DNA from 4 places in the Aurantivibrio infirmus genome. Region 2 is predicted to be linked to each of the others. Evidence: predicted binding sites of a transcription regulator. Region 2 holds the regulator's gene; each other region holds the start of a gene.
The links. Region 2 encodes sigma-54, which starts transcription at its own class of promoters, with help from an activator protein. Its sites were predicted from a motif close to TGGCACANNNNTTGCNNT; they were not measured.

Region 1 (7,389 bases), on a different contig from region 2:
TTTCGCAAGAATCCTGTGCAATAGCAGGGTTAAAGTCTGGCCCTACAATTCCGGAGGTAAAACCAGAATTACAAAACAGGGCTAATTGGGTATTAACACCAAAATTAGGCAATCCAAACAAACCCACACCATCGTCGCTCAAAGCCAAATCAGTTGTGGAATTGGTTGTATTAACAATACCAATATTATTCCCAGAAATTTCATTACCTGCAATCCGCGCTGATGCGGTTCGAGCAATCACAACACCAATATTGGTATTGTTTATAATTTGATTGCCGGAAATATTTGCAAATGCGCGAGCTATTGTAATACCGTTATTGTTATTTTCAATCACATTTGGCAGCAACTCGTTAGCCGCCATCGATTTAAAACCAACGCGAAGTGTGGACGTTTCAACAGCAAATACACCAGTTCCATTATTGTAGATGTTGTTTCCAACGATAGAGGCGGAACTCATATCAAAAGCTGCCACACCATAAATAGTCGCGTTGCCAATATTATTATTTTCAATTGTTGCTAAAGAACGGTCAGTAATTAATATTTGCGTACCTTCTTTGGGTGCATCAATTGTGAGGCCTTTAATTGTGGCATTTCTAGCAGAAACACGAATTGTGGGAGCAAGTGAATCTGCCGGAACAATAACTCCAACGCCGTTACCGTTAAGTGTTACGCCTTTGTTTAAATCCACATTTTCGAAACAAGTACCGCGAATCAAAATAGTGTCGCCTGGATTAGATTTATTGATTAGCTTATTAATAGTTTTATTATTGTTGCCGTCACAGTTAATCCTGCGAGTTTTGGAATCTTGTGCAGAAACAGATGTCGCCAAAAACATCGATAATAAAACTCCACACCCAACAATTTTCTTAGCCAGCTGACTTTTTCTTGTAGTAAACATAAACTTTCCCTTTAAAGTATTAATTATTTTTTATACCTTTCTACAAAAAGAATCCGGTGGATTCAGAACAGGTACGCCAACATATCGCAAAAACGCATAATAGAAAGTCTAAAAGCTTGAGACACGCTCACGGAAACTAAGGCTTTCTGATAATCTCAGAAAACTTACCAGCGCTTCAGCTTTTTAGAATGCGCAGTCGATTATGAATATCGAAATAAGGCTTACAACAGGGGAATTTTTATCGAGACCAAAAACGAGAACTAGATCACAATTTGACTTGCTAAGACATCAACAAACGCCCGTCTCTTCACCTCAAAAGCAGCACAAATAGAAACTGAATGCAGAAAGCGATTAGTCCACAATCGAATATAGGCATTTACACCCTTCTCATAGCAACTGAACTTGCTGGCAATAGCCTTAAAAAACTTAATAGAAAAGGTAAGTGCTAGCTTCTTAATTAAGATGCTAAATCATCCTTAATTTAGAATTAAAAAAGGGGTAGGCATTCCATCAAGAATTCATCTTATCGTTAGCGCATAAAACATTATTTTGACCTTTAATATAACGTTCTACAAACAATGGCTTAAGACATTTGACGTCAATGTAGCTCAGGAATCACACCAACTTGCGGCATATTCGCCAGTCCAATGTCTCTTGCATGCTGCTCGAAGCCTTTGTTTTTCCAAAAGAAAGCGCCGGGCATAGTCGTGGGAATGACTAATATATAAAAAAGCGCTCGGCCAACGAGCGAAGCAACGACGCCAGTTACCAACAATAGAGATACCATTACCAGCGACAGCGTAGATGGAAACTCTGCAAACACTAGAACGCCCGCTAATATTACTGAAATTAGCAAAAGCGCGTTACGTAGATAGTAAGTTTTGCCAAAGGTTGTACATTGAATGTAATGTGCTGCGGCACCCTCACCGGCTTCAGAATCCAAGTACTTCGCATGAAACAACAAGCCGATACTTTCACAGGCATACCCGATGAACGCCAAAGCCCCAATTAATGCAATCGCAGTAGGTAGCATTTCATTTGCATTGAGCAGAATCGCCGGAATTAAAAACACCCCTAATAAAATCCCACCAAAACTAAACATCGTTCCGAAGAAGCTAGTGATAACTTGCCAATGATTCCAAAACGGCCGCGCCTTAATGCGGTAAATATTGTGCATAAACCACATGCCAACAACACCGGAAATAATGGCGAGGGATGCCGATACGTTTGCAAACACGCTCAAAATCTTGATTTCTAACCAGCCATTTAAAATAGAGAAGAAGGTGTATGCACACAACATAGCGAGGAACATGGCAACGCCCAACGCCTCTCTACTCAAGGGCGAGTGACGTAAATTATTAAAGCCCCGATAAAAGCGCAAAGGTTTACCGAGATGAATCGTCGAAAGAATTAAACCGCCAAGCTGCAAAGCGATAAGCGCAACTAAAAAGAAGGGATACCAAGCAGTAAGCTGAAAACTGGCAATACTACTCACCCCAAACCAAGGTGCTAAAAAGGCCATCATAAATGCACCGATAACGCCTTGAGTTGATAAGGTAAAAAACACTAAAGGATTTTCTCTAGAACTTAATTTAGATAGATTCCAGAAAGTTTCTTTACCTTGCTTTTCATCTACCACCGAACGGAAGTTTCCCTCATCATCCTTCGCATACTTTAAGGGCATAGAATCAGTTCGAGTTACCTCATTGGGCATGGTTTTAGTTTGTTGAAATCGGATATTGGGCTGGGTGATTAAGGGATCGGGGAAGCCGGGGATTTTCGTTAGAGTTTGTTCGCGATTTTGTGGGGTGTTATCGACAACACCAAAATCTAATGCATTACCTAAACAAGCAGAAACGCAAGCAGGCTTTAAACCCTCTTCGAGACGATCAACACACATATTACATTTTGAAACTTGGCCTTCTACTGGGTCGAGTTGCGGCGCATTGTAAGGACATACCCAAGTGCAATAACCACAACCAAAACAAGTATCTGGATCTTGTAACACGGCGCCATATTCCAAATGTTTTGTATAGGCTCGCGTTGGACAACCTTTTAAGCACACCGGATCATCACAATGATTACACGCCATGGAAATATTCATGCGTTTGTAATCAGGAAAAGTTCCGCCCTCAACATAACCGACGGAACGAAAACTGATGTGCGCCGGGTTGCCATTTTTTTCACTACAAGCCGCCTCACAAGCATGGCAGCCGATGCAGTTGTCCGCGGTAAAGTGAAAACCGTGTTGCTTATATCGATTAGGGTTTTCACCAATGGCGGGGTTTGCGTTAATAAACAGTGCTTCGTTCGCGGGTAATTTGTGGCCCGTCAATTCCAACAAATCAATTTTTTGTCCATAACAATTTGCTTCCTTTGTTGTTGGGTCATTTAGCTTCGCATAGCTTTGCTCATTGGGGCGATGCTCCCACAATTTTTTGGGTTCTGTATAAATCGGATCTGGCTCTCGACCAATATTGTCTAAACGATCTCGAACCGAACGAAGCAAAGCTAACATCTGCAACCTCTAACAAATTATTTACTAAATATATTTCAAATTAAACCGCAAAATAACAACGACAAAATTTAGTACGTTCTACGCTGTGCATTTAATTTTGCAGCAAAAGTCTGATCAACATGCTCAATCCGCACTGAACATTGTTTAAATGCAGGCTGGCGAGAATGGGGATCTAACAAACCCAAGGACAAACGATTAACGCAATCATAAAAATGAAAAGGAATAAATACCATTTCTCGTGATACGCGTTGCGTAAGCTGTACCATGACAACCGCATCACCACGACGAGAAACTAAACGCACGTAGCTTTGGTGTTTTACTCCAAGTTCCGCTGCGGCATCTGGGTTCATTTCCATGTAGGGAGTTGGACTAAACTTATTACAGTTGCCCAGTTTCCCGGTTCGCGTACGAGTGTGAAAATGCTCAACGACACGCCCACTGTTCAACCAAAAAGGATAATCATCACAAGGCTTTTCATTGTTATCGATAAATGGCAAAGGGATTAAATTTGCTTTCCCATCACTGGTTTGAAACTTCCCATCAACATAAAGTCGCTGATCGCCTTTTTCATTACTTGTTCCTTCGCGATATGGCCACTGGATGCCACTTTGTTTTTCAATGAGATCATGACTCATGCCGGAAATATCTAAAGTGCGATCATCGCCTTTAGAAAGCAATTTCATTTCATCAAATGCCTCTGAGGGTGTTTCAGGAAATTTAATTTTTTCTCCGTTGGGGAAACGCTTCGCCAATTCAGAGAAAATCCAAAAATCAGGTTTTGATTCTTCGTGTGGTTTTACTACCGGACGAATCAGATTCACTCGCCTTTCCGTATTGGTAAAACATCCAGTTTTTTCCGCCCAAACAGCAGCAGGAAAATAAACATGGGCATATTGATTTGACTCGACATCTTGATACGAATCTTGCACAACGAGAAACTCTAACTTTTCAAGCGTTTTGCGAATTCTCGGCGTATTAGGCATTGATGTCATCGGATTCGTAGCGACCAACCACAGACCTTTTATCTGCCCGGTTTCAATAGCTGGGAAAATATCCGTCATCGCTAAGCCACGCTGTGTTGGGAAAAAGTCTTTTTCAATGCCCCAAAAATCCGCAATCTCTTCGCGATCACTTTCATTTTCTAAATAGCGATAACCTGGCAAACCGGAACACGAAGACCATTCCCTCGTTCCCATCGCATTACATTGGCCAGTAATCGACAAGGAGGTTCCGCCTGGCTTACCAACATTGCCGGTAATTAAATTTAAATTATTAATGCCCACAACACCGTCGGAACCATGAGTACTCTGATTGATTCCCATTGTCCAAATACCCATTGCGTTATCGGCTTTTGCATAGAGACGGGCAACGTGGCGAATCGTGTCTTCGTCGATGCCGCAAATTTTTGCAGCACTGGTGGGGTCAAAATCTTTTACGCAGGCTTTTAGCTCTTCTATACCGTTGGTATGCACATCGATATAGTCTTGATCTTGTAAATTCTCAGCGAGAATCACATGCATTAACGCATTTTGCAGTACCACATCTGTGCCGGGAGTAATTGCCAAATGAATATCAGCGAATTGCGCAAACATTGTCACTCGTGGATCAACCACGATGACGGGGAATTTGCGTTTTTCTAACGCTTCCTTCAATCGCCAATAAATGATCGGATGCTGTTCCGGTAAGTTTGAACCCCAAGCCATTAGGCAATTGGTATGTTCAAAATCTTCATAACAACCAGGGGGGCCATCGGAGCCGAAGGATCGTTTATAGCCTGAAACCGCAGAGGCCATACATAGAGTGGTATTGCCGCAGTAATTATTGGTGCCGATACAACCGCGCACTAATTTGCCCAGCGTATAAAATTCCTCAGTCATGATCTGACCAGTAGAAACGACGGCGAAGGCATCGCGACCATAGGTACTTTGAATACGTTTTATTTCACTGGCGGTTTTATCCAGCGCACTATCCCAATCTGTTTTTTGCCAGGGATCCCAAAACTTATCGCGAATAATAGGCGTAGTGCCTCGACCCGCCGCGTCAAACAACTCGTGTTCAAAAATTCCCTTGATGCACAGCTTGCCTCGGTTTACATCGGCATCAGCTTTCCCGCGGGTAGCAACAGCTTTTCCCGCCTTATCTAGGCCAACTTCTATCGAACACCCGGTAGAACAATAGCCGCAGGTGGTGTACTTCCACTCGACAACTTTTTTATCAAGTATCTTAATTTTGTTACGGTCACTACGGCCAAAAAGCATTATTTTGGTTCCTTTGTGAATAAATTGGCGTTAATTTGGTGCGAAAAAAAATGGACTCAAGCACTTTTTGGCACCTAGGCAGTGCGCATTCACTAAAATTTGCTTAAATTTGATGTTTTTCTACATTTTTACTCGGCTTTCATTCAGCTTTCACACAGAGATAACAAGAAATATGCCATCACAACACCACACTTTATAAGTGTTTGGTGTAAGCGCTAAAAATGGAGGGTTTTTGGCAGCAGACGAGCAATAGAAAGCTCGATCGGAGGTGTATCAGTCGGCCAATTTAATTGCACTAGTATCGGGTGGAGGGGGAGGAGGAGGTTTTTTCTGCTGGTTCATATCACTACCAACTGGAGCAAGATCAAACTCGCCGACTTCGATCTCAACACTTGCTAATGGCAGCTTATCCGCGGGATCAATCATATCTGACCCCACTTCAGCAATATCAAAAACCAAATCATCAAGCTGAACCGGTACAACCTGTTTACGCTCTTCTTGCTTCAACAAATCTGACCCCGCTTCAGCGAGATCAAAGTCTGCATCCGCAACCTCTGCTTGAGGAACCTTAGGCTTCTCGGACTCTTCGAGCAGATCGCCACTCATTGGCTTAATGCTAATTCCACTGGTATCAATCTCTAGCGGCACTTGATGCTTTTTATCTGCACCTTCTAATAGATAGGAGCCAACCGGCGCCAAGCTCAAACCTTCAGACTCTGGCGGTTTGTTTGCCGATGATTGCTGTGGATTGCTTTGAACAAGAGATTCCTCTGGCTGGTCTTGCCGAGGTGGTTTTGGGGTCGGTGTTTGCGAAGCATCTTGATGCAGCTTGGGTTTCGGGGCTGGCTTGGGCTTGGCAGCGGCTACCCCCGCTGGCCGTATTTGAACTTGCGCTCCAGACTTGGTCAGCACAGCTTTATACTTTTCCGCAGCTGCGGCATCGACGTTACGCTTCAAGGACACAGCCCCGCCGGTAAACAGAGCGTCAATCTTCGCTGGATCCGTTTTAAACAACTGACCTAAACGTTGTTTTACGTCCTGAATATTGTGACCAAGAACGATGTCGCCACGAAACACAATGTCAAATAATGGTTCTGCCACCAATTACCGCCTTTCAAGCAAATTTAATCGCCACAATCCTAACGTAATTTTTTTAAACTCGCGATTACGGAGCTTACATTTGAGACAACTAATTGACGATCGACGCCTGATTAGTCTTTGACGGTAAGTTTAGTTCAGAAAACATTAACTGGTGCCATTATTTTGGCCGAAAGCATTACTTGCATCGTCGCTTTTTTTATTCGCTAAATAGTGTCTTACAGGTTTTTTGCATTGTAACTGGCTTTCTTTATTCGCAGATATTCCATTGGATAGACGAGGGTCTGCTAGGGTAAATATATAAGCGTTAAATGTGCTCACAGATCTTATGTAATGGAGCTAAGCGGAGTAAAACGATGTCCTCAGCGCAACCTAGTAACAAAGCAAATCGGGAAGTCATTCCACACGACAATGACTCTATGGCAAAAAAAGTGTTATCTGATATAGCCTTTCTTGAAGATCGACTTATCCAGCTAGAAAAACAAAGAACCCCAAACACCGTTGTCATTAAAACCTACAAAGATATGTTACAAAGCCGACAAAGTGTTCTGAATTGGCTAAAGGAGCATCGTGCTTCAAGCTTGAAAAACATCCAATAACTGCCTTCCAATTTATAT
Region 2 (7,389 bases):
TAAAGACGATGTCGTTTTCGAACAAGGCACATTGAAAATTACCGCCGATAAGGCAACCGTTAAGCGCAACGCTAAAAATGAAATTGAAAAAATAGTTGCCTTAGGTTCGCCGGCAACCTTTCAACAAAAACCCGGAGAAAACCAGCCCCTGATCATCGGCACTGGCGACGTCATTGAATATGAAATCGTCGATGGCATTGAAAAAGTATTTATCATCGGCGATGCTAATTTCAAACAAGACGGGTCGGAATCAAAATGCGATCGTTATGAGATTAACATTACCGCGCAAACATCCTCAGGCTCCAATAATTGCGAAGCAGTGTGGACAACAGCTGAACCCAAAATTCCAACACCAGCGGAGCCAGAATCTGACTCCGCTGACAGTCAATAAGATATTCCGATGCCTCAACTCACCGCGTCTAATCTAGCCAAACGATATAAAGGTCGTGAAGTTGTCGTCGACGTTTCGCTCAGCGTAAAAAGTGGCGAAGTGGTCGGCCTGCTGGGCCCGAACGGAGCCGGTAAAACCACCTGCTTTTACATGATAGCTGGGCTTATAAAACCGCTTCGCGGCAAGGTTTTTATCGATGATAAAGATATCACTCAATATGCCATGCATGATCGCGCCAAAGCAGGTATAGGCTATTTACCACAGGAAGCTTCGGTATTTAGAAAACTGAGTGTCGCAAACAATATTCTCGCGGTATTAGAAACACGTAAAGGGTTAAACCGAAAACAAAGAATTCACAAAAAAGATGAGCTGCTAAGAGAATTCAACATCACGCATTTGAAAAGAAATCTTGGCATGGCTCTTTCGGGAGGCGAACGCCGTCGTGTTGAAATCGCTCGAGCCCTCGCTGCTGATCCCGACTTTATTTTGCTTGATGAGCCTTTTGCAGGCGTCGATCCAATTTCAGTTTCCGATATCAAAAATATTATTGCTCACCTCAAGAACCGAGGTATCGGCGTATTGATAACTGATCACAATGTTAGAGAAACCCTTGATATCTGTGAACGCGCTTACATTGTGAGCGAAGGGCAAATAATTGAAGCGGGTAATGCCGAAGCTGTGCTCAATAACAGTACGGTTCAGAAGGTCTACCTGGGCGAAAACTTTCGTTTATAGAGCTTGCGGCCTACTTTTTTAGCTTGAATCAACACAGTTGCTGCTCATACCTTTATAGTTTTTTCTTATTTATCATAGACTTAATACAGCTCAATGCATGTTCAGAGCTGGGCATAAACATTGCTTGTCAAAATTGCCCCTTCCAGGTAGCCTGTCTACACTAAAGATTCAGTGCAAATAACACCGCTTTGTTTGGCTATCTTAATCGAAGGTGAAATATTCCAAGTTTGTCAGGATTTCAAATTGGAATATGTAAGGCCCTCGTCCATTCCTAGCCTCTCAAGCAAAACCCTTAATTAAACTCTTTAGATAACTAAAGTACACGTATCACCCAGAAGTAGAGTTGTTGGATGTCAAACCGAAGAACCAAACCTAGTACATCTCAAGCAAGGAAAGCACGCCTCCACCTGGCAGAATCGAAAAGTCGCCTGCTAATCTTATGAAACAATCGCTGCAACTAAAACTCGGCCATCAGCTCACGATGACCCCCCAACTGCAACAGGCCATTCGGCTGTTACAGTTATCGACTTTAGATCTACAGCAAGAAATTCAAGATGCCCTCGACTCCAATCCAATGCTGGAAATCGAAGAAAATGAGGGTAGCGAGCAAAACGAATCTCGCAACGAAAAAGACCGTAATAATAACGATCAAAATACCACGAATAGCGATGACTTCTCATCGGACAACAATCAACAGCAAGATACTTCGAGTACCGATCTAAACGATGCAAGCTGGGAAGAGAATCTCCCGAATGACTTGCCGGTTGACACCAGTTGGGACGATATTTACCAGCCTTCGAGCTCCACCCCCTCCTCGTCGATGCCGGATAATGATGATTTTGATTTCGACTCTCGCCGTACAGTCACAGAATCGCTTATTGATCACCTCACCTGGCAGCTCAACCTCACTCCCATGTCAGAGCGGGATAATTTTATTGCTCTAGCACTAATCGATGCAATAGAGCCCAGCGGCCTATTATCTACGACCGTTGCCGACATCTATTTGGGGCTACATGACACCCTTGAAGAGCTTGAAGAAGACGAAGTCGTCGCCGTTTTGCACCGCATCCAACAATTTGATCCTCCGGGAGTCGGTGGTCAGAATCTAAGCGAATGCCTCTTAATACAATTAAAACAACTATCACCAGACACAGAACACCTCTCAGCTGCAAAACTGGTGGTACAAGAATACTTAGAATTATTGGGGACTCGTGATTACAAACAGATCATGAGAAAGTCCAAGCTTAAAGAGCATGAACTACGTGATGCAATCCTTCTGATACAAAGTTTAAACCCAAGACCAGGCGACCTAATCAATGCGGGCGAAACTGAATACATTGTGCCCGATGTTTATGTCAGCAAAGAAGATGACCGATGGACAGTACGTCTAAACCCCGAAATTGCACCAAAAATTCGAATCAGTCCGGAATATTCATCGCTTATCAAACGCGCAGACTCCAGTAGTGACAACACCTTTTTACGAGACAACCTGCAAGAAGCACGCTGGTTTTTGAAAAGCCTACAGAGTCGAAACGAAACCTTATTAAAAGTAGCAACCTGTATCGTTGAGAAGCAGCGCGGATTTTTAGATTATGGTGCAGAAGCGATGAAACCCCTGGTACTACACGATGTCGCAGAAACGGTGGGCATGCATGAATCGACGATTTCTCGGGTGACTACGCAAAAGTATATGCATACCCCTCAGGGGATTTTCGAATTAAAATATTTTTTCTCAAGCCATGTGAGCACCGACACAGGCGGTGAATGTTCAAGTACGGCAATCCGCGCTATCATTAAAAAACTGGTTGCGGCGGAGAACCCTAAAAAACCTCTCAGTGACAGCAAAATTGCCGAGCTATTATCTGAACAAGGAATCCAAGTTGCGCGCCGCACCATTGCAAAATACCGTGAATCACTCTCAATCCCCGCATCTAATGAACGAAAAAGGCTTGTCTGATCTTTATCAAAGCAGAATGAAAAATTTTCTGATAGCCTGTGCCAAATGTGTTCTAAAAGCGATCCAAAAAGTGATCAAATTGCCCTTGTTTTTTATCAAAGTATTTTTCAACGGCTGATAGCAGCCTATCATCACCTAGGAGCCACTCTATGCAAATTAACACCAGCGGTCATCACCTAGATCTCACTCCCGCTATAAAGAACTATGTAGACACCAAGTTGCAAAAACTTGAACGACACCACGACCGAATCACCAACGTCAACGTTATCTTGTCCGTTGACAAGCTAGAACAAAAGGCAGAAGCAACCATTCACGCAAGCGGCAAGGAATTTTTTGCTAACGCTAATTCAGAAGACCTTTACGCAGCAATTGATTTGTTATCAGACAAACTGGATCGGCAACTTATTAAACATAAAGAAAAATTAAACAGTCATCGTTAATATTTTTACACTACAATCCCCTGAATCACTAACCACTTTTGAGCGACTTATAGTCGCTCTCAATTTAAATGCCCTACACTTATGCCTGCACCCATGGATATCAAATCTCTTCTTTCGCCGTCACGTACTCTATGTGGCTTATCCGAAGCGAGCAAAAAACGTGTCTTAGAACATGTCGCTAAAGTCATTGCTCAGGATTACCCCGCTCTCAATCCAGATGAACTTTTCCAGCAGTTGATATCAAGAGAGCGCTTAGGTTCAACAGGCATTGGCCAGGGGATCGCTATACCTCATTGCCGTATCTCCAACTGCCCCAACACCATTGCAGCACTAATAAAACTCGACAAACCGGTAGATTTTGGGTCTATTGACGATGCGCCTGTCGATATAGTTTTCGCGCTAGTCGTTCCCGACGAGGCCCACGAACAACACCTCCAAACACTCGCATCTTTGGCTGAAGTTTTTAAAATCAACGAAAATATTGAACACGTACGCAAGGCCAATACCGAACAAGAACTCTATGACACAGCAGTAAGCCTATTCGACAAATAGATAGCGGACTATAAATCAACCAAAGCGCTCAACCACCAAAAGTAAGCCCCCTAAGCAAAAACGAACAAAAAACCCGACTCTACCTTCGGGCTTTATGTTTTTTTCCTGTTACAAGCGACTATACCCACTAATCTCTACACTTCGGATTATTTAACAAGCTATACTTAGGCCAATTTGGGACTCAGCTCGTTTCATCGCTTCTACGTTTCGAACAAACGCCCCAACCACGCAACTCAAATACAGCCGTGAAAAATACAATGAGACTCGTCGTAATAAGTGGCCATTCCGGTTCCGGTAAAAGTACCGCCCTACATGTTCTTGAAGACGCAGGATTTTCTTGTGTCGATAATTTACCCGCTAGTTTATTGCCGCAACTCGTGCAGCACATCGAAACCGTCTCTTCAGCCGCAGGTAAAGAAAAATTTGCCATTAGTATTGACGCCCGAAATACTTGGCAAGACCTAAAAGACTTTCCAGAGATAATCCGCAACGCAAAAATACCGGGGCTAAAGTGCGAAGTTGTTTTTTTAGATGCACGCAATGCGGTTTTGATCCAACGATTCAGCGAGACACGGCGTAAACACCCGCTTAGCGATAGAGCAACAGATTTACAAGACGCCATCGAGATAGAACGTTCTCTGCTCGAACCAATCGCTGACATCGCCGATCTCGTCATTGATACCAGCAATTTAAATCTGCATGAATTGCGGGATTTAGTAAAAATTAGAGTCGCCGGAAAAGAAAGCCAAAGAATGTCGGTTTTATTTGAATCTTTCGGCTTTAAATATGGAGTGCCCGTTGACGCCGAGATGGTTTATGACGTTCGCTGCCTACCCAACCCTTATTGGAAACCACATTTACGCGCATTTAATGGCTTACAGCAGCCAGTGATTGATTTTTTGTCCGCCGAAGACGAAGTCAAAGAAATGTTAGACGATATGACACAGTATTTAACACGTTGGTTACCTCGTTTTGAAGCGAGTAATCGTAGCTATATCACCATTGGCGTTGGCTGCACAGGTGGTCAGCATCGATCAGTATTTTTATGCGATTCTTTGTACAAGCATTTTTCAAATTTGTACGAAAACGTTCAAGTGCGACATCGAGAATTAAAAGTGTCCAATTCTAGAACGAGCAAATAATTGTTCTGCATAAATTTCAAAAAACATTAATAAAGTTCAACTGAAAAGAAACCAACAAAGTTTTCACTATGCTTCAAAAACACCTAACAATCGCCAACAAACTTGGATTGCATGCGCGCGCTGCGGCAAAGCTAGCAAAAACCGCGGCGCGATTTGCTTGTGTGATTCAAGTAAGTAAAGAAAAATCTCAAGTCGATTGCAAAAGTGTGATGTCGCTTATGTTACTCGCTGCAGGAAAAGGAACCGTTTTAGAGTTTTCTTGCGACGGCGAAGATGAAGAGCTCGCTCTCGAAGCAATAGAATCGTTAATTACTAATTTATTTGACGAAGGCGAGTAAAAAAGTATGAAAAAATAACGATTCCTCGAATCAAATTCAACGATACGCTAAACTACGCGAATTATTCTATGGCCGCTCAATAAGTAATTCTTATGTCACAAACCGCCGAACAGCTTCACTCCCAAACCCAAGCACAACTGGGGCATATCCTAGAGGCTCTCGAAAGTGGCACACTCAAACCCATTGGTCGAATGTTAAATAGTTTACGGCCGGTTGAAATAGCTCATTTATTAGAGTCGTCCCCACCTAAATCGCGAATTGTTTTATGGCGACTTGTCGATAATGACTTGGAAGGTGAAGTCCTTCAAGAACTATCAGAAGAAAACCAAATCCATTTTCTAAAAGAAATGGATTCAGAACATGTTGCTCAAGTAACTGAAACTCTCGATGACGATGACGTAACCGACATTCTTCAACAATTACCAGATCAGGTAATTCAGCAAGTCTTAGCGGCGATGAGTGATCAAAACAGGGAGCGGGTCGAATCACTTTTATCTTATGCGGGAGATACGGCGGGCGGCCTAATGAGCACCGACGTTATTACCGTTCGCCCGAACCTCACGCTGGATGTTGTGTTGCGTTATCTACGCCGCCATGACGAACTGCCCGCTTCCACCGATAACATTATCGTCGTTAATCGAAATGATAAATATCGTGGCATTTTACCCATTCGCCGAATTTTAACTGCGGACCCAAACACAACGGTTCGTGAAATTATGCGAACTGATATTGAACCGGTAGCAGCCGACTTACCCGCTTCTGAAGTTGCGCGTTTATTCGAACACCACGATTGGGTTTCTTGTCCCGTTATTGATGAAAACAAAAAAGTGCTTGGCCGCATTACCATCGATGATGTCGTCGATGTTATTCGTGAAAATGCTGAGCATTCGTTGATGAGTATGGCGGGCTTGGATTCCGAAGGAGCGACGTTCGCACCGATTTTGAAAAGCGCACCGAGGCGTGCGATTTGGCTTGGCATAAACCTACTGACAGCTATTACAGCGTCTGCCGTAATTCAAATTTTCGATGACGTAATTGAGAAAGTTGTCGCACTTGCCGTGCTAATGCCCATTGTCGCCAGCATGAGTGGTGTTGCTGGTAATCAAACGCTGACAGTCATTATTCGCGGTATGACTCTAGGGCATATTGGGCGCAACAACATTAAATGGCTACTTTCTAGAGAGTTTATTGTGGGCGTAATGAACGGGTTACTTTGGGCACTAGTCATGGGCGCCTTGGTATCCATTTATTTCAACGACTTTACAATTGCACTTATTATTGCCCTTGCTATGACCATCAGCTTAACCACAGCGACCGTTTCCGGCACTCTTTTACCGTTATTATTAAAACGTCTAGATGTCGATCCAGCCCTTGCAGGCAGCGTATTGCTCACCACAATAACTGACGTGGTGGGCTTTTTATCCTTCCTCGGTCTGGCAGCACATTTTTACGCCTAACGACACTCTAGATTGAATAACTCTTTGACCCTATTCAAAGTTTCAACAGAAAACCTAAGCATTTACCTTAAATTTTTATTATGTCTAAAAGTAAAAAACACAAGAACAAAGAAATTCCTGAAACTGACGAAGATGAATTCATCAGCAGAAGCCAAATCAAGCGCGAGATGCAAGCGCTGCAAGCACTTGGCAAACAACTTACCGAGCTATCAAAACCTCATTTGTATTCCTTTGAATTGGATCCCGACTTACTACTAGCTATCGAAGACTATCAGCGGTTTACCAGCAATGAAGGGAAACGTCGACAAATGCAATACATCGGGAAGTTAATGCGTAACGTTGATGCCGAGGAAATTCGTATTAAGTTTGAAGGTTTA
Region 3 (7,389 bases), on a different contig from region 2:
CTAACCCTAAGGCCGTATCAGCGTCCGGTAACAAGCTTCGCTATAAAGCAAATAATCAAAGCCAGCCTTATATTAAAGAAGCACGAACCAGAAAAAGATACTTTAGCTGCCGAGGGAACTACCAGCGCTGAAGAATTTCAGCCATTTCCCCAAGTTAAGAAGCAGTTTTATCAGGCGTCTCTGAAGCGCTTTTGAGGCTCTTTGTAATCGCCGAAGTTAAGCCCCCGATACTACCATAAAATCAGCAGGATAGGCAGTTTTTACGCGCACATCGCAGCCAATCTCGGTATACTTGCAAGCCTTTATAGCTATGGGCATTTTTACCGTTAAATTCCATGTTTTTCGGCAAGCAATGCCGTGATCTCGCTTGTGTTAGGTGCTGGATTCGCAATTATTACTCCGTTCTAACAGCGCCGCTAAGGAATCTTCATGTCTGGCCTACAAAACGTCGATCTTTTAATCAACGCACGCTGGATTATACCAGTCATACCTGAAGACAAGGTTTTCAAAGATTGCAGTCTCGCAATTAGCGATGGCCTTATCGTGGCTATCGTCCCAAGTGCCGAAGCACGCAAGCGTTATTCCCCGCGGGATGAAATCAACTTGCTGGATCACGCTCTCATTCCTGGTTTAATCAACACCCATGGTCACGCGGCGATGTCCTTAATGCGCGGCTTTGCCGATGACAAACCCTTAATGGATTGGCTAGAAAATCACATCTGGCCAACGGAAGCAAAATGGGTCAGTGAAGAGTTTGTTTTTGACGGCACCCAATTAGCCATGGCTGAAATGTTAAGATCCGGCACCACTTGCTTTTCAGACATGTACTTCTTTCCAGATCAAGCAGCCAAAGCGGCACAACTCGCTGGCATGCGCGCGCAAATATGTGCCCCTATTCTGGATTTTCCAAGCGCGTGGGCTCAAGACGCCGACGAGTACATCAATAAAAGCCTGAGCGTCCACGACGATTTTCGCTCAAGCGATTTAATCAATGTAGGCTTTGGTCCTCACGCCCCCTATACAGTTTCCGATGAACCACTCAAACGCATAGCGATGTTAGCCGACGAAATGCAAGCACCGGTGCAGATTCATCTGCATGAAACCGCATTCGAGGTTGAAAATGCCATTCAACAACAAGGCGTACGACCGATTGAGCGCTTACAAAAACTAAATTTATTGACGCCTCTAGTACAGTGCATCCATATGACGCAACTGATCGATGCAGATATCGAAATTTTAAAAACCACCGGCGCCCATGTTGTTCACTGCCCGGAATCAAATTTAAAACTCGCCAGTGGTTTTTGCCCAATTGGAAAATTATTTGATGCCGGCATAAATGTTGCGCTGGGAACTGACAGTGCTGCCAGCAACAATGACTTAGATTTATTTAGCGAAATGAAAACCGCAGCTTTATTGGCAAAAGCGGTTTCCAGCGACGCCACTGCTCTAGATGCACATCAAGCTTTACGGATGGCAACGATCAATGGCGCCAAGGCGATTGGTCAGGAGACCACCATAGGCAGCCTAGAACCCGGTAAAGCGGCGGATATCTGTGCGGTTCAATTAAATGATATAGAGTCCTCTCCGATTTATAATCCCGTTTCCCATTTGGTTTACACCAATATTGGCCACAAAGTTTCAGATGTTTGGGTAAACGGAAAGCGACTCCTTAACAAACGCCAGCTAACAACGCTCAATAGAGAAGAGATACTGCAAAAAACACAGCACTGGCAAGCGCAATTGAGCACGAAGAAAAATTAATAGGATTTCGAATTATGAGTAACGTTGACGCAAGTGAAATTGCAAAGTTTGAAGCCCTAGCCAGTCGGTGGTGGGACGCCGAAAGTGAATTTAAGCCACTGCATGAAATCAACCCCTTGCGTTGTAACTTTATCGACTTGCACTCTCCTGTAGCTGAGCAAGACGTGCTTGATGTCGGTTGTGGTGGCGGTTTACTTTGCGAAGGTTTAACACAACGCGGCGCTCAGGTCGTCGGTATTGATATGGGAGATGCACCCTTAAAAGTCGCACAACTCCATAGCTTAGAAAGTAAATTAACCATCGACTATCAAAAAGCTACAGCAGAAGAATTTGCCGAACGACACAGCAACGCTTTCGACATCGTAACTTGCCTAGAAATGCTAGAGCATGTTCCCGACCCTTCGGCTATCGTCAAAGCCTGCGCAGAATTAGTTAAACCCGGGGGCCACATTTATTTTTCTACTATTAACCGAAACCCAAAAGCCTACGCTTTCGCAGTAATTGGCGCGGAATACATACTTAAATTATTACCCAAGGGAACTCACGACTACGCAAAATTCATCAAACCTTCCGAATTAGCTACTTGGATTCGTAACGCAGGCTTAGAAATTCATCATATGACTGGGATGACCTACAACCCTATCACCAAGAACTACAAATTAAACCCGAATGATGTCAGCGTAAACTACATGATTCATGTCACTAAGCCGCAAGAATAAAATGTAATTATTTCTACTATACGCCATTCATTTGTCAACATTAAACAACTGAGAACTCATGAATCTAAAAGCTGTACTTTTCGACCTTGATGGTACCTTACTCGATACCGCTCCCGATTTTTACACTGTAGTAAATACCTTAAGAGAAGAGGAAAGTCTTTCACCTCTAGCCGATGAAAAAATTCGCGCTTCGGTTTCAAACGGCGCACGTGCACTCGTTGGCATGGCCTTTCAGTTAGAACGCGATGCCCCGGAATTTGATCGCCTGCATAATCGCTTACTAGAACTTTATAGCGCCAACCTTGCTGTACGGACTCGCACCTTTCCAGGCATCGATAAATGTTTGGCGTTTCTCGCCGCAAAAAATATTCCCTGGGGAATCGTCACAAACAAATCACACGCTTATACCAGGCCGATTTTAGAAGCCATGCAATTTAACCCACCACCACTCTCAATTGTTTGTCCAGAGGATGTTAACAACACTAAACCAGATGCGGAGCCACTATTACTGGCTTGTAAGCAAATGGGCTGCGAAGCGAATGAAGCTATTTATATAGGAGATCATCGCCGAGATATCGACTGTGGAAAAAATGCCGGCAGCATCACAGTTGCAGCCGCTTATGGCTATGTTGACGCAGAAGATCATGCAACCCGATGGCAGGCTGATCATCTCGCTGAAACCGCTCACGAACTCGAAGTCATCATCCAAAATTATCTATCGGAATAATATTTTATTTATGAACAATTTATCAGACGTTTTACATTATCAAGCACCTAAGGAACTACTCAAAAACAAAGTTATTCTCGTAAGCGGTGCCGGCGATGGTATTGGGCGTGTCGCTGCTCTTCAATATGCCGCCCACGGCGCTACAGTTTTGCTTTTAGGAAAAACCACGAAAAAACTCGAAAAAACCTATGACGAGATTGAACAAGCCGGTTATCCAAAAGCAGGTATCTACCCGATTAATTTTGAGGGCGCGATAGAAAAAGATTATGAAGACATGGCCGCAGCAATTGAAAAAGAATTTTCTCACCTTGATGGCATACTTCACAACGCGAGCGAACTCGGCCCGCGCACACCGCTCGCCCAATACCCAGAAGAAACCTGGAACAAAATTATTCAGGTCAATGCAACTGCACCCTTTTTAATGACAAAAGCTTTATTACCACTATTAGAACGCGCACAAAACCCTTCAGTAATTTTTACCGGATCTTCGGTAGGTTATGTTGGACGCGCATATTGGGGAGCCTATGCAGTCTCCAAGGCAGCGACAGAAAATATCATGCAAATTTTCTCGGCGGAAACCGCTGAAGCGACGACGATTCGAGTGAATAGTATCAACCCCGGAGCAGTTGGCACCAAAATGCGTGCTAGTGCTTATCCTGCAGAGGATCCGCGCACGCTTAAACAACCGATTGACATTATGCCGACTTATCTTTTTCTAATGGGAGAAGATAGTGTCGGTATTACAGGGCAACAATTTTACGCGCAAGAAAAATAAACTGATCACGATATGTTAGATTTATAAAAAAAAGCCCGCACATGGCGGGCAACAGTTAGCGTGTTAATTTTTTTTAAGAACAGCGTTGCGGCTTTAACAGTTAACGCTTTTCTGCTTCATCACCATCGCCATAAGTGCGGTTTCTGAACTCGATAGTTCGCAGCGTTTTGCTACCTCATCTTCACTCATTCCGCTCTTTAGTAGTTCGCTCGCCTTATCGAAGCTATTGAGATGACTCTGGCGGCCCGCTTCATCGATCTGCACCGCTTTTAATTTTGGTGGTGATATCTTCTGGTCGACATCGTGCTTTTTAAAGGTTTCTGACAAATGATTTTTGTTGGTCTTCGCTTGTGCGGCCTTAGCCTCAAGCGCGCGAGATGAGCTTAGCGATTGCGATTCGCCAGCAAAATCGACTTGCCCGTTAATTTTTTTCTCCAAAGAAATAATGCGCTGCCCCATTCCTATTGCACAACTCGCTGCAATCTGTAGATCATTACGCAAGCAGGTACATAACTCTTGGGTTTGTTCTAGCTCTCTTTTGTTTTTCTTAGTCAGAAAAAATAGAATGCTTAAACTAATTATCAGAACGGTCGCTAGTGATACGATCATCATTTCCAGCCCAGCTGCATAGGAGCCACCTCGCGCAACTAAAAATTCGCCGATTTGGCTACCACTATCTGCAATAGTATTTATTGTTTCGGACTCCATAGAGACATACCCTGATATTTATATACGTATAAAACAACTTAAAGGCTTTCGACCTGTTCCCACTGATCTTCAGTAAGTAATTTGTCATGTTCAATTAAAATAAGTAACTCATCATTCTTGTGACAAACACCCTGGATAAATTTTGCGTGATCATCATTGCCAACATTTGGAGCAGACTCAATTTCCGATCGTCTTAGATATACAACCTCTGCAACACTATCGACGAGTATACCGACCACATGCTTATCAGTTTCCACGATTACAATTCTCGTACTGTCCGTTACATCAACAGACTTCAAACCGAATCGATGGCGAGTGTCAATAACGGTCACCACGTTGCCGCGTAAATTAATAATGCCCAACACATATTCCGGAGCACCAGGCACTCGCGCTATCTCTGAATATCTGAGCACTTCTTGCACGTGCATTACATTGATACCGTAAGTCTCGCCATCAAGATGAAAAGTCACCCATTGCTGTATGGCGTCATCGTCTGCTTCGATGTCTGCTGCAATATTACTTCCGGTCATTCCAGGCTACCCTCACATCACTTCGTCAAATTATTGACAGATTAGAAATATCTTTCGTGAATCATTACGTTAAAGTCTGATAAAACTAGCTTCCTCATTTAACTGTAGCTCGCATTTCACTTTTACTATTACTTTTTTTGACTAAAAAACATTCTCCAAGATAACTACTTTGCGAGCAGTCTTAGATTGCGAAGCGATAATTTTCTTTGCCAAAAAAATACCACCAAGGATTCAATGAATTACTTGTAGCAGCATTTGTGCCAGCGAGATGAGAATTAATACGTTTCTAATTAGTTGCTCTGGGTAAATCGGGATCGTTGGTAAATAGCAGGCCACCGTTATCTAACTGTATTGGCGTTATCGACGATTCTTCTTCAGCCTCAGGCACCGCTTCCGCCTCGACTCCAAGTTCTTGTTGCGGAACTTGCTCAGCGATTTCATCTGTATTATCGACTATAGAATCTACATTATTTTGTGTCGGAATCTCTTCTAGTGAAGATTCGCTGAAAGGGACATCTTGTGCGATTTCGCCAATCGCATTCTCAACATCTTGTTCGCTTTGAATTTTCGGCCGCTCTGCCGCTTGTTTTGAAATCATCAACACGACTCGACGATTTAAACTGCGGCCCTCCGCTGTAGAGTTATCAGCTTTTGGTCGGAACTCGCCGTAACCAACCGCCGACAAACGATAAGGATCAACGCCATTATTAGCTAATAATTTAACAACCGAAGCGGATCGTGCCGAAGATAATTCCCAATTGCTTTTAAAGCGTCGATTATTGATAGGCACGTTGTCGGTAAAACCTTCTACTTGAACAGGGTTTTCAAACTTCGACAACATGCCGGCCATTTCTTCAAATATTGCTCGTGCTTGTAAACTAGGGTCAGAATTACCGCTGGGGAATAAAATATTCGAATTTAATTCCAGCTCAAGCCACAGCTCATTGCCCGTTACTGTCAGCAGATTGTCCTTAACCAAGTCTGCAAATTGTTCTGAGAATGCATCTGAAAGTTCATCGAGATCTGCAACATTATTGTTGCTACTAGTGGCGTCTACATCTGTGCTAACGCTACCGGCGGTCTTGTGTCCATCACCCGATCTATAGGTTTCAATCGCGCTAGGATCTGCAGACAAGCTCGGCGTACCGACCTGAATAGGTTTTATCGCAGACTGGGGAACATCGAACGCTTCAAGTAATGTACTCGATAACACTCGATACTTACCTTCATTAACTTGTGAGATCGAATACATCACCACGAAAAAGGCGAATAACAAGGTCACGAAATCCGAATAGGAAACCAACCATCTATCATGGTTTACATCGAAATTTATGGTTGATCTACGACGCATAGCGTTTGGCCAGGATCATGGACTTAAGGCAAATATCCATTCAGTTTCATTTCTATCACCCGCGGATTTTCACCTTCCGCAATAGCAATGATGCCTTCGATAACCAATTCACGAAATTGTGATTGCTGACTAATGCACATCTTCAATTTATTCGCGATGGGAATAAGTAATAAATTTGCAAACGCAACACCGTAAATTGTTGCAACGAAAGCGATCGCAATACCTGGCCCCAATTCGTTCGGGTCGGCAAGATTACGCATGACGTGAATCAACCCAATAACGGCTCCAATAATTCCGATTGTCGGCGCATAACCACCCATACTTTCGTAAAATCGAATCGCATCTTGATCCCGCTGCTCGGCAATATATAAGTCGCTTTCCATAACCCGGCGAATGGATTCAGGCTCACTGCCATCAACCAACATTTGCAAACCTTTGCGAGCAAACTGGTCTTTCTCTGTTTCCGCGATGGCTTCGAGGCCAAGCAGACCTTCTTTTCTTGCCGACATCGACCAATTGACAATTTTTTTTATTCCGCTTTCGAACAATATTGCCGGAGGACGCAACACCCAAGAGAAAATATTGAGCGCACGACGCAAAGTGGTCTTTGGTGTTTGCAACATTGCGGCACCGAATGTACCACCAAAAACGATAATGGCAGCCGGGCCGTTTACTAGAGATTGCCAAGAGCCGCCCTCTAGTAAGTTTCCTCCTAGTAGCGCGCCAAAACCGAGGAGCACGCCAATTAACGTCAAAATATCCATGGTTCGCAGTGGTTTCCTATTGAGATATTGAATGTTGCTTTCAATTCATAGCGC
Region 4 (7,389 bases), on a different contig from region 2:
GACGAGCATAATGAATGCGTTACGGTACTGCGGATACGATTCCGTACTCACGAATAACGCTGATGTTATCGGCGACAGCGATAAAATTATTTTACCTGGTGTCGGCGCTTTTGCTTTTTGTATGCAACGTTTGGCTGAAACGGGTTTGGATGATGTTATTAAAACCTGTGTCGATAGAGGTAAATCATTGCTAGGGATTTGCGTTGGGATGCAAGTGTTGTTTGATGAAGGCCATGAACATGGCGTACATCAGGGTTTAGGGATTTTTCCTGGTGCAGTAAAAAAGCTCCCCTGTATTGATAACTCTTCGGAACGTTTACCTAACATAGGTTGGCACGCTGTAGAGTATCGCCGTGAAGGTTCAAAGCAATCAGTGTTCGAACAGTTGCCGAAAGATGATAACTATTATTTTGTTCATAGCTATGCGTGTGAGCCCGGCGATGAAAATATGTGTGTCGCGCGTAGCTACTACGCTGGGAAAGAATTCACCGCAGCAGTGGCTCGGGATAATGTGTTCGCGGTGCAGTTCCATCCAGAGCGCAGTGGTCCAGCAGGATTGAAGTTCTTACAACAGTTTATAAGGGGTTAAGATGTTGGCAGAAAAAAACGAATTCCGTGAAGCTTTTTTTGGTTTGCCTAACGAGGTGAAATTTTGTAAGCGCTGTGTAATCTCGAATCAACGCCCCAGCTCTACCGTCGAATTTAAACATCAAAAGAATGAAAAGAAACAGGTGATAGATTTCGATGACGAAGGTGTTTGTAGCGCTTGTCGTTTTAATGACGATAAAGAACATGAAATAGATTGGAATGAAAAAGAAGATCAGCTAAAGGCAATGTTAAGTAAGTTTCGTCGAAACGACGGAGGTTATGATGTCATCGTTCCCGGCAGTGGCGGTAAAGATAGTGCCTACACCGCCCACATCTTGAAATACAAGTACGGAATGAATCCCCTAACCGTTACCTGGGCGCCACATTTGTATACGGATATCGGCTGGAAAAATATGCAAAATTGGATGCATGTGGGTGGCCTCGACAATATCTTATTTACCCCAAACGGGAAATTGCATCGGCTGTTAACGAAGCTAGCATTCGAAAATTTACTGCACCCTTTTCAACCTTTCATTGTCGGGCAACGTATTATTGGCCCATTGATGGCAGCAAAATTTAACGTTCCCTTGGTAATGTATGGCGAGAATCAAGCGGAATATGGCAACGCGATCGATGAGAATCAGAAGCCGAAGATGGATGAGAAGTTCTTTTCCGTAGACGACCCAATGGACGTCATGCTTGGTGGCGTAAGCATTGAAAATATCATTCGTGATTATGATTTTACGCTAAATGATTTTACTCCCTACATAGCACCGAAATTGAAGTCGCTAGAAGAGAAAAAGGTCGAAGTCCATTACTTGGGTTACTACCTAAAATGGGATCCACAAGAATGCTATTACTACGCCGTAGAAAATACTGGGTTTCAAGCGAACAGTGAGCGAACCGAAGGCTCCTATTCAAAATATTCTAGTATTGACGACAAGATAGATGTCTTCCATTACTTTACTACTTTAATAAAGTTTGGCTTGGGTCGAGCAACCTACGATGCGGCACAAGAAATACGCAATGGGAAGATTACCCGTGATGAAGGTGTACATCTGGCCAAAAAATATGATTTGGAGTTTCCGAAAAAATATTTCCCTGAATTTTTGGAATATATTGATCTAAGCGAAGGGCAATTTTGGGAGACCGTCGATAAATTTCGATCCCCGCACTTATGGCAAAAATCGCCAAGTGGCGATTGGGAGTTACGCCACACGAGTTGGGGTGCGTAACTCTAAGCTCGTCGACATCAATTATTAACGAAGTCTATATCTAAGCTGAAGCCTATGCCTACGCCGAAACCAAAAATTAATGTTCTGCATCTGGCCAGTTTTACCGGAAATATTGGCGATAACGCCAATCACCTGGGTACGCGAGCGCAATTTTCTAAAAACCTAAACGTTGAATTCAATTATACCAACCTGGAAATTCGCGAATTCTACTGGGGCCTACGACAATTCGACCAATCATTTATTGATTATGTAAATTCTTTTGGACTGTTGATTGTCGGTGGTGGAAATTATTTTGAGCTGTGGGTGGAAAAATCTCGAACCGGTTGTTCAATAGATTTGCCTGCTGAAGACTTGGCAAAGATATCGACACCTATTTTATTTTATGGTTTAGGTGTTGATGCGGGCCAAGGTGTGCCGGAAAAGTGTCAGCGTCGGTTTAGCGACTTTCTAAGTTTCATCATTGATAGTCCCACCATTAAAGCTGTAGTTAGAAATGACGGTGCAAAAGAAACACTGCGGGAGTATTTCCCTGATATTGACACCACTGCTATTTTGAAAGTGCCAGACGGTGGTTTTTTTGTCGATCCGGGCACTTATGAGCACTGCGAGTTAAAGCTCGGCAAGAACATCGCAATCAACATCGCAGGCGACATGCTCGATACGCGTTTCCCTAGTGGCGAAAATTTTTCTTTTGATGATTTTTTGACGGAGTTTGTCGGTTTATTAACTAAAAAACTTAGAAATAATAAAGCGCTTAATCTGTTGTTTATTCCCCATATATTTCGAGATCTTGATGCTATCCATCAGGCATTGTTAAAGTTCGATGATGATATTAGACGAACTCGGATTAGTGTTGCACCTTATCTAACGGGTGATCTAGGCGCCGAAAAGTTGTTTTCCCTATACCGTCAATGCGATCTCAGTTTGGCAATGCGATTTCATGCGAATGTATGCCCATTGGGTATGAGGAGACCGGTGATCGGGCTGTCGAATTATCCGCAGATCGATAAGCTCTATCGTGATCTTGATCTGGGTGATCAATGTGTTCGGGTTAACTGTGAAGGCTTTGCGAAGGATTTAGAGAATAAAATTGATGAGGCCTTGGCGAGTGAAGCAGATTATGTTCATAGTATAAATGATAAAATAGAGGCGGATTGTGAATCCACCCATAAAGAAATTGATCAGTGGTTAGCAAAAATTATTTAAGTTTATCCTTCAATTGTCGTTCTCTATTATCCAGTTTCAATAGTTCTTTGCTCACTTTAGTTTTTGCCTGAGCTAGAAAATCCAAATAATATTGTTTGCACTCGTTAAATAGGGCCACTGAACTCTCTTCACTACCTTTGCTGTACAAAGTTTTTGCTAAGGCCAGAGAAAACCCTGCAAAGCTCCCTTTGAAAAGTGAATACACGTATTGAGTTTTTTTATCAAAACCTAGTTTTAAAGTCATCAGGTGAAGTTCGTCTAGCAAAGCCGTCGCTGCCATTATTGTAGAGGGCGAGGCGGCAAGAACTTTGGCGATATCGTTGCAGATTGTTAAGGAGTATTCGAAGGTCTTTAAGATCTCCTTCTCATTCTTCATTTTTTTCAGGCCCTTGCCGTGAAAATATTTCGCGAACAAGTTTTGGTTGAAGGCAAGTTTGTCGAAATTTCCGCTGTTAATCACTACATCGTCACATCGGATGGGTTCCGCGTTCGGAATCAATACGCCTTCACTGGTGTTGTAGCATTTAACGTCCGGATGCGTATTGAGTAATGACTGCATTGTTATACGCGAGTGGTTATAGACTGCTGTTGTGACAATTTGATCGCCAAAATTTCCGTCTACGGTGATATTTCCCTTTGCGTCATGTTTGTACAAATCTAATCCTTCTACGTGTTCATCTTTTACATCGTAATGGGCACTTAGGGATGAGTGATGTTTCTCACCGGCAGGAAAGCCCAAATCGGTTCCAACCAAATATATTTCCTTGAAGCCAAGTGCAGTGGCAAAGGCCAGACCGGTATTACTTACCGTGGGATTAGCCATCATTAAGTTGACGATGAATTCATCTTTGCCAACATACTGGCATAGGTAGTGGGTCCCTAAATCGTTACTCTTCATCCCGATTCCTTTACGCTTGAATAAACGTAAAGCGTCTGGGTGAACAGTATTAAGAGCTAACAAGATGATGTCTTCGCGATACTCTTCGTCGGTTGATGTTTCTATCCATTCGACTACAGGACGGGTGCGTTCCATTTCGATATGAAAGTCCGGTTTGATCCCCAATTTTCTTAGCGCCCCTAGTGCTGTACCACAGGAAAATATTACGGCGTCATCACCGTATTTTTCTAACATGGCTTTTGCTTTGTCGAGAGAGGGGCCATTCCCGACAATGATTGCTGGGCGATCGAGGAGTCGTTTATTAATTAGAGCGTGATCACGAAGAATAGGGTTCTCATTTCGATAGTTTTCAACCGTATGAGAAAGGCTAACTTGTTCGTCATCGAAATAACCTAGAGCCGTAAGCGCGGAGGGTAATTTGTTAAAAAACTCCTTCGACGTTTCCTTCATTTCGACGCTGCTTAAGTGCTCAAACAAGAATGGCTTAACTACATTGAATAGGCCAATTTGCCGCAGATGTTGCTGAAGCGAATCAAAACATTGTGAGGCGGTCTTGCCGACAAAATACTGTAAAGTGTGATTTTTTTGTTCGAAGTGCTGGTGAAGTTGTTGCCAATCTAAAGTGTGCAGGGAAGCAAAAAATATATCTTCGTGGGGTTCGAGGATAACCAAATGATGTATGTCTGTTTTTTCAAGAAGCTGAGTTATCTGATAGCCCAAGCCCAGCCCCATCATTAACAGAAAATTGGTGTCTTGCTGTAGTTTTCTGCCAACAACCACTTCTTCATTTTCTTGGATGTGGTTGATCAGTCGGTTCATGTTGAAAATATGTGCGTCATTTTCTTCATCGATCGCTTTAGTGGTTTTGGTATCGATGCGATAAAAACTGGGATCCTTTTCATACTGATCGACATAACGTTGGCTAAATTCACGTGGCTCACTGTTATACACGGGTTTGTCGTTAAGGTTATGATTGACTAAATTGACGTAGCCATCATCGGTATACATTAGTTTTAAGTTGGTCGGATTGTAGTTAAGAAAAAGCTCATAAACTTTTGGGTTTTTTTCTTTAAAAAAAACCATGTTCCTTTGAAACATGACCTCTAATTTCAGATTTTCTTGTTGCATTTCGACACGTCTAGCGATCACGTTCAATGCGTCGAGAGTTTCACTTGATGAGTTGTTCGTTTCCATAACCCTGCCTAATACTTGCCATCGTTAAAAGATTTCAGTGTCAAAATACTTTCTATCTATATAAAAGTTCTGGTAATCAAGACTAAGCAGCAATACTTGTGCCGATATTGGCTTTATCCCTACTCATATACGGTGATTAACCTTTTGTGTGTTCTTTTTGATTCGGAGATTAAAGTTGTCTCGCGAAACGCCGTTAACCTTTTTACACGAGAATTTGTTCATTAAATATAGTCATAAATAAGCCGCTTAAGGAAACCTCGATGAATATGAATAACCCCGCCCATGCTTATTCCTCAATGCAAGTTCACACTGGTGTTAGCAGCGCCTCGCCACATCGTTTAGTACAGATGTTATTTGAAGGCGCTTTGGAACGAATTGCTCAAGCAAAAGGTGCAATGTTGCAAAAACAGGTAGAACGTAAGGGTCAGCTTATCGGCAAAGCTGTCGATATTATTGGTGGTTTACAAGGGGCTTTAGAGGATAAAGGTGAAGGGAATCTAAGTGCAAATCTTGATGCACTTTACGAATATTCGATTAGACGTTTGTTGGAAGCAAATCGCCAGAATGACACAAGCTTGTTAGATGAAGTCAGTGGTTTGTTACACGAAGTTAAAGGTGCGTGGGACGCGATTGCCGACGAGGTAGCAGATCATGCCTAAGACTTTATTACGCGCCGTCGACGAGACGATGTCCGGCACTAGCGAGAAGTTTGATTCCTTGCGCTCGATTCGTTCAAGTATGCAAAGAGCCATCTTTGATAGTGACTGGGATGCTTTAATTCGCTTGGATCGAGTTTGCATGGGGTTGGTAAGGCAGACGCACGCCACTAGCTCCTCGCTGGTCTTACAAGAATTGATAGAAGTACGGTCTTTATATAAGAACATGATAGGCAATCTGCATCTTCAACTGCAGCGCAATGGCGAGCTGGAAAAAGGAATGCACAACTAATTATCTCTATTCTTAGTTCATAAGACGAAAAAACTATAGCTATCGACTTCGTTATAAATAGTTGGCGGCTATTACCACTTCAATAAAAACGCGACAGCAATATAAGTATAAAATTCATGTACTTTTAGTTGTTAGCCCTCAAATCTACGAATAACCTTTCGTTTCTCAGTTTAATCTCATTGTTTTCTAGTAGCACAGAAATGTTGCCCCGTGAATTTTATTTATGAATAAAAGTGGCGGTGTTTAGGCAGTTTGGTATTAGTGATCAACCAATTCCAATTTTCTGACGTCATTTATTTGACCGGGTTCGCAGCCTTGTCTACAACTTAAATTAGTCCAGTCGAGTTATTGACTTGGGCAGGTAGCTCGGGAGCTAAGCTGGCATTGAAAAATATTCTTAATGCAAAGTGATCGCAGTGAGTGAATTGGAAGTTTAACTCGTAGTCAGAAGGCCATTTTACATGTGGAAAGAAATTAAGGTTTTTGTAGTCGACGATGACCAGACCCGTCGTCATGATCTTAAAGTGGTGTTGGATTTTTTGGGGGAACCAGCGATAACCGCGAGCTGCCAAGATTGGCAACAGGTAGCCCAGAATGAGTGTGAGAATAGCAGCGAAATCGTTGCCATCATTCTTGGTGATTGTGGTAGTCACCAGCCGCTGAAATCTCGTCTTGAAAGTATTCGTCAATGGGATAATGGCTGCCCGGTAATTTTAACCGGAGAAGATCAAGTTGTTGATGAATCTTGGGATCCTTATTTAAAACACATGGTTATTGGCAAATTAGAATTGCCGCCAACTTATAGCGTCTTATTAGATACATTGCATCGTGCCGAACGCTATCGCGAAGCAATTGCCGCACAAGGTAAAAATGGCGGCAACAATCGCCCAGCACATTTATTTCGTTCACTCGTTGGTACCAGTAGAAAAGTACAAAACGTTCGCGAGATGATGGCCCAAGTCGCCGACAAAGATGTCAGCGTATTGATCACCGGTGAATCAGGAACCGGTAAAGAAGTTGTCGCGCGCAACTTACATCACAATTCGCCACGGAAAAAAGCGCCCTTTGTACCGGTGAATTGTGGTGCGATACCCGCCGAACTTTTGGAAAGCGAATTGTTTGGCCATGAAAAAGGCGCATTTACTGGCGCTATTAGCTCACGCGCGGGTCGTTTCGAATTGGCCGAAGGCGGCACTTTATTTCTAGATGAAATTGGTGATATGCCCTTGGCGATGCAAGTAAAAATATTACGTGTATTGCAAGAAAAAACCTATGAGCGGGTAGGGGGGACAAAAAGTTTTACCACGGATGTAAGAATTA

Region 1: a site for sigma-54 is predicted at 5,835-5,852, ahead of ACYUCY_RS02465 (molybdopterin oxidoreductase family protein). Genes of this name have one in related genera too.
Region 3: a site for sigma-54 is predicted at 5,466-5,483, ahead of ACYUCY_RS09190 (chemotaxis protein CheW). Genes of this name have one in related genera too.
Region 4: a site for sigma-54 is predicted at 5,208-5,225, ahead of ACYUCY_RS09990 (motility associated factor glycosyltransferase family protein). Genes of this name have one in related genera too.

What each region holds. Positions count from the first base shown of each region.
Region 1 covers NZ_BAAFSK010000001.1:501,906-509,294, reverse strand. Annotated here, with positions in the region: gene ACYUCY_RS02475 (right-handed parallel beta-helix repeat-containing protein) at 1-898, opposite strand, end outside; gene ACYUCY_RS02470 (DmsC/YnfH family molybdoenzyme membrane anchor subunit) at 1,497-3,416, opposite strand; gene ACYUCY_RS02465 (molybdopterin oxidoreductase family protein) at 3,485-5,674, opposite strand; gene ACYUCY_RS02460 (hypothetical protein) at 5,948-6,775, opposite strand; gene ACYUCY_RS02455 (hypothetical protein) at 7,129-7,371, shown strand.
Region 2 covers NZ_BAAFSK010000007.1:90,946-98,334, reverse strand. Annotated here, with positions in the region: gene lptA (lipopolysaccharide transport periplasmic protein LptA) at 1-391, shown strand, start outside; gene lptB (LPS export ABC transporter ATP-binding protein) at 401-1,126, shown strand; gene ACYUCY_RS15690 (RNA polymerase factor sigma-54) at 1,566-3,083, shown strand; gene hpf (ribosome hibernation-promoting factor, HPF/YfiA family) at 3,233-3,523, shown strand; gene ACYUCY_RS15680 (PTS sugar transporter subunit IIA) at 3,617-4,075, shown strand; gene rapZ (RNase adapter RapZ) at 4,333-5,217, shown strand; gene ACYUCY_RS15670 (HPr family phosphocarrier protein) at 5,286-5,555, shown strand; gene mgtE (magnesium transporter) at 5,648-7,012, shown strand; gene yjgA (ribosome biogenesis factor YjgA) at 7,093-7,389, shown strand, end outside.
Region 3 covers NZ_BAAFSK010000003.1:541,996-549,384, forward strand. Annotated here, with positions in the region: gene ACYUCY_RS09165 (TRZ/ATZ family hydrolase) at 430-1,761, shown strand; gene ubiG (bifunctional 2-polyprenyl-6-hydroxyphenol methylase/3-demethylubiquinol 3-O-methyltransferase UbiG) at 1,776-2,480, shown strand; gene ACYUCY_RS09175 (HAD family hydrolase) at 2,539-3,207, shown strand; gene ACYUCY_RS09180 (YciK family oxidoreductase) at 3,218-3,982, shown strand; gene ACYUCY_RS09185 (hypothetical protein) at 4,076-4,690, opposite strand; gene ACYUCY_RS09190 (chemotaxis protein CheW) at 4,729-5,220, opposite strand; gene motD (flagellar motor protein MotD) at 5,507-6,571, opposite strand; gene ACYUCY_RS09200 (flagellar motor protein) at 6,595-7,335, opposite strand.
Region 4 covers NZ_BAAFSK010000004.1:118,011-125,399, reverse strand. Annotated here, with positions in the region: gene hisH (imidazole glycerol phosphate synthase subunit HisH) at 1-589, shown strand, start outside; gene ACYUCY_RS10000 (N-acetyl sugar amidotransferase) at 591-1,823, shown strand; gene ACYUCY_RS09995 (polysaccharide pyruvyl transferase family protein) at 1,878-3,029, shown strand; gene ACYUCY_RS09990 (motility associated factor glycosyltransferase family protein) at 3,022-5,121, opposite strand; gene fliS (flagellar export chaperone FliS) at 5,382-5,780, shown strand; gene ACYUCY_RS09980 (hypothetical protein) at 5,773-6,069, shown strand; gene ACYUCY_RS09975 (sigma-54 dependent transcriptional regulator) at 6,531-7,389, shown strand, end outside.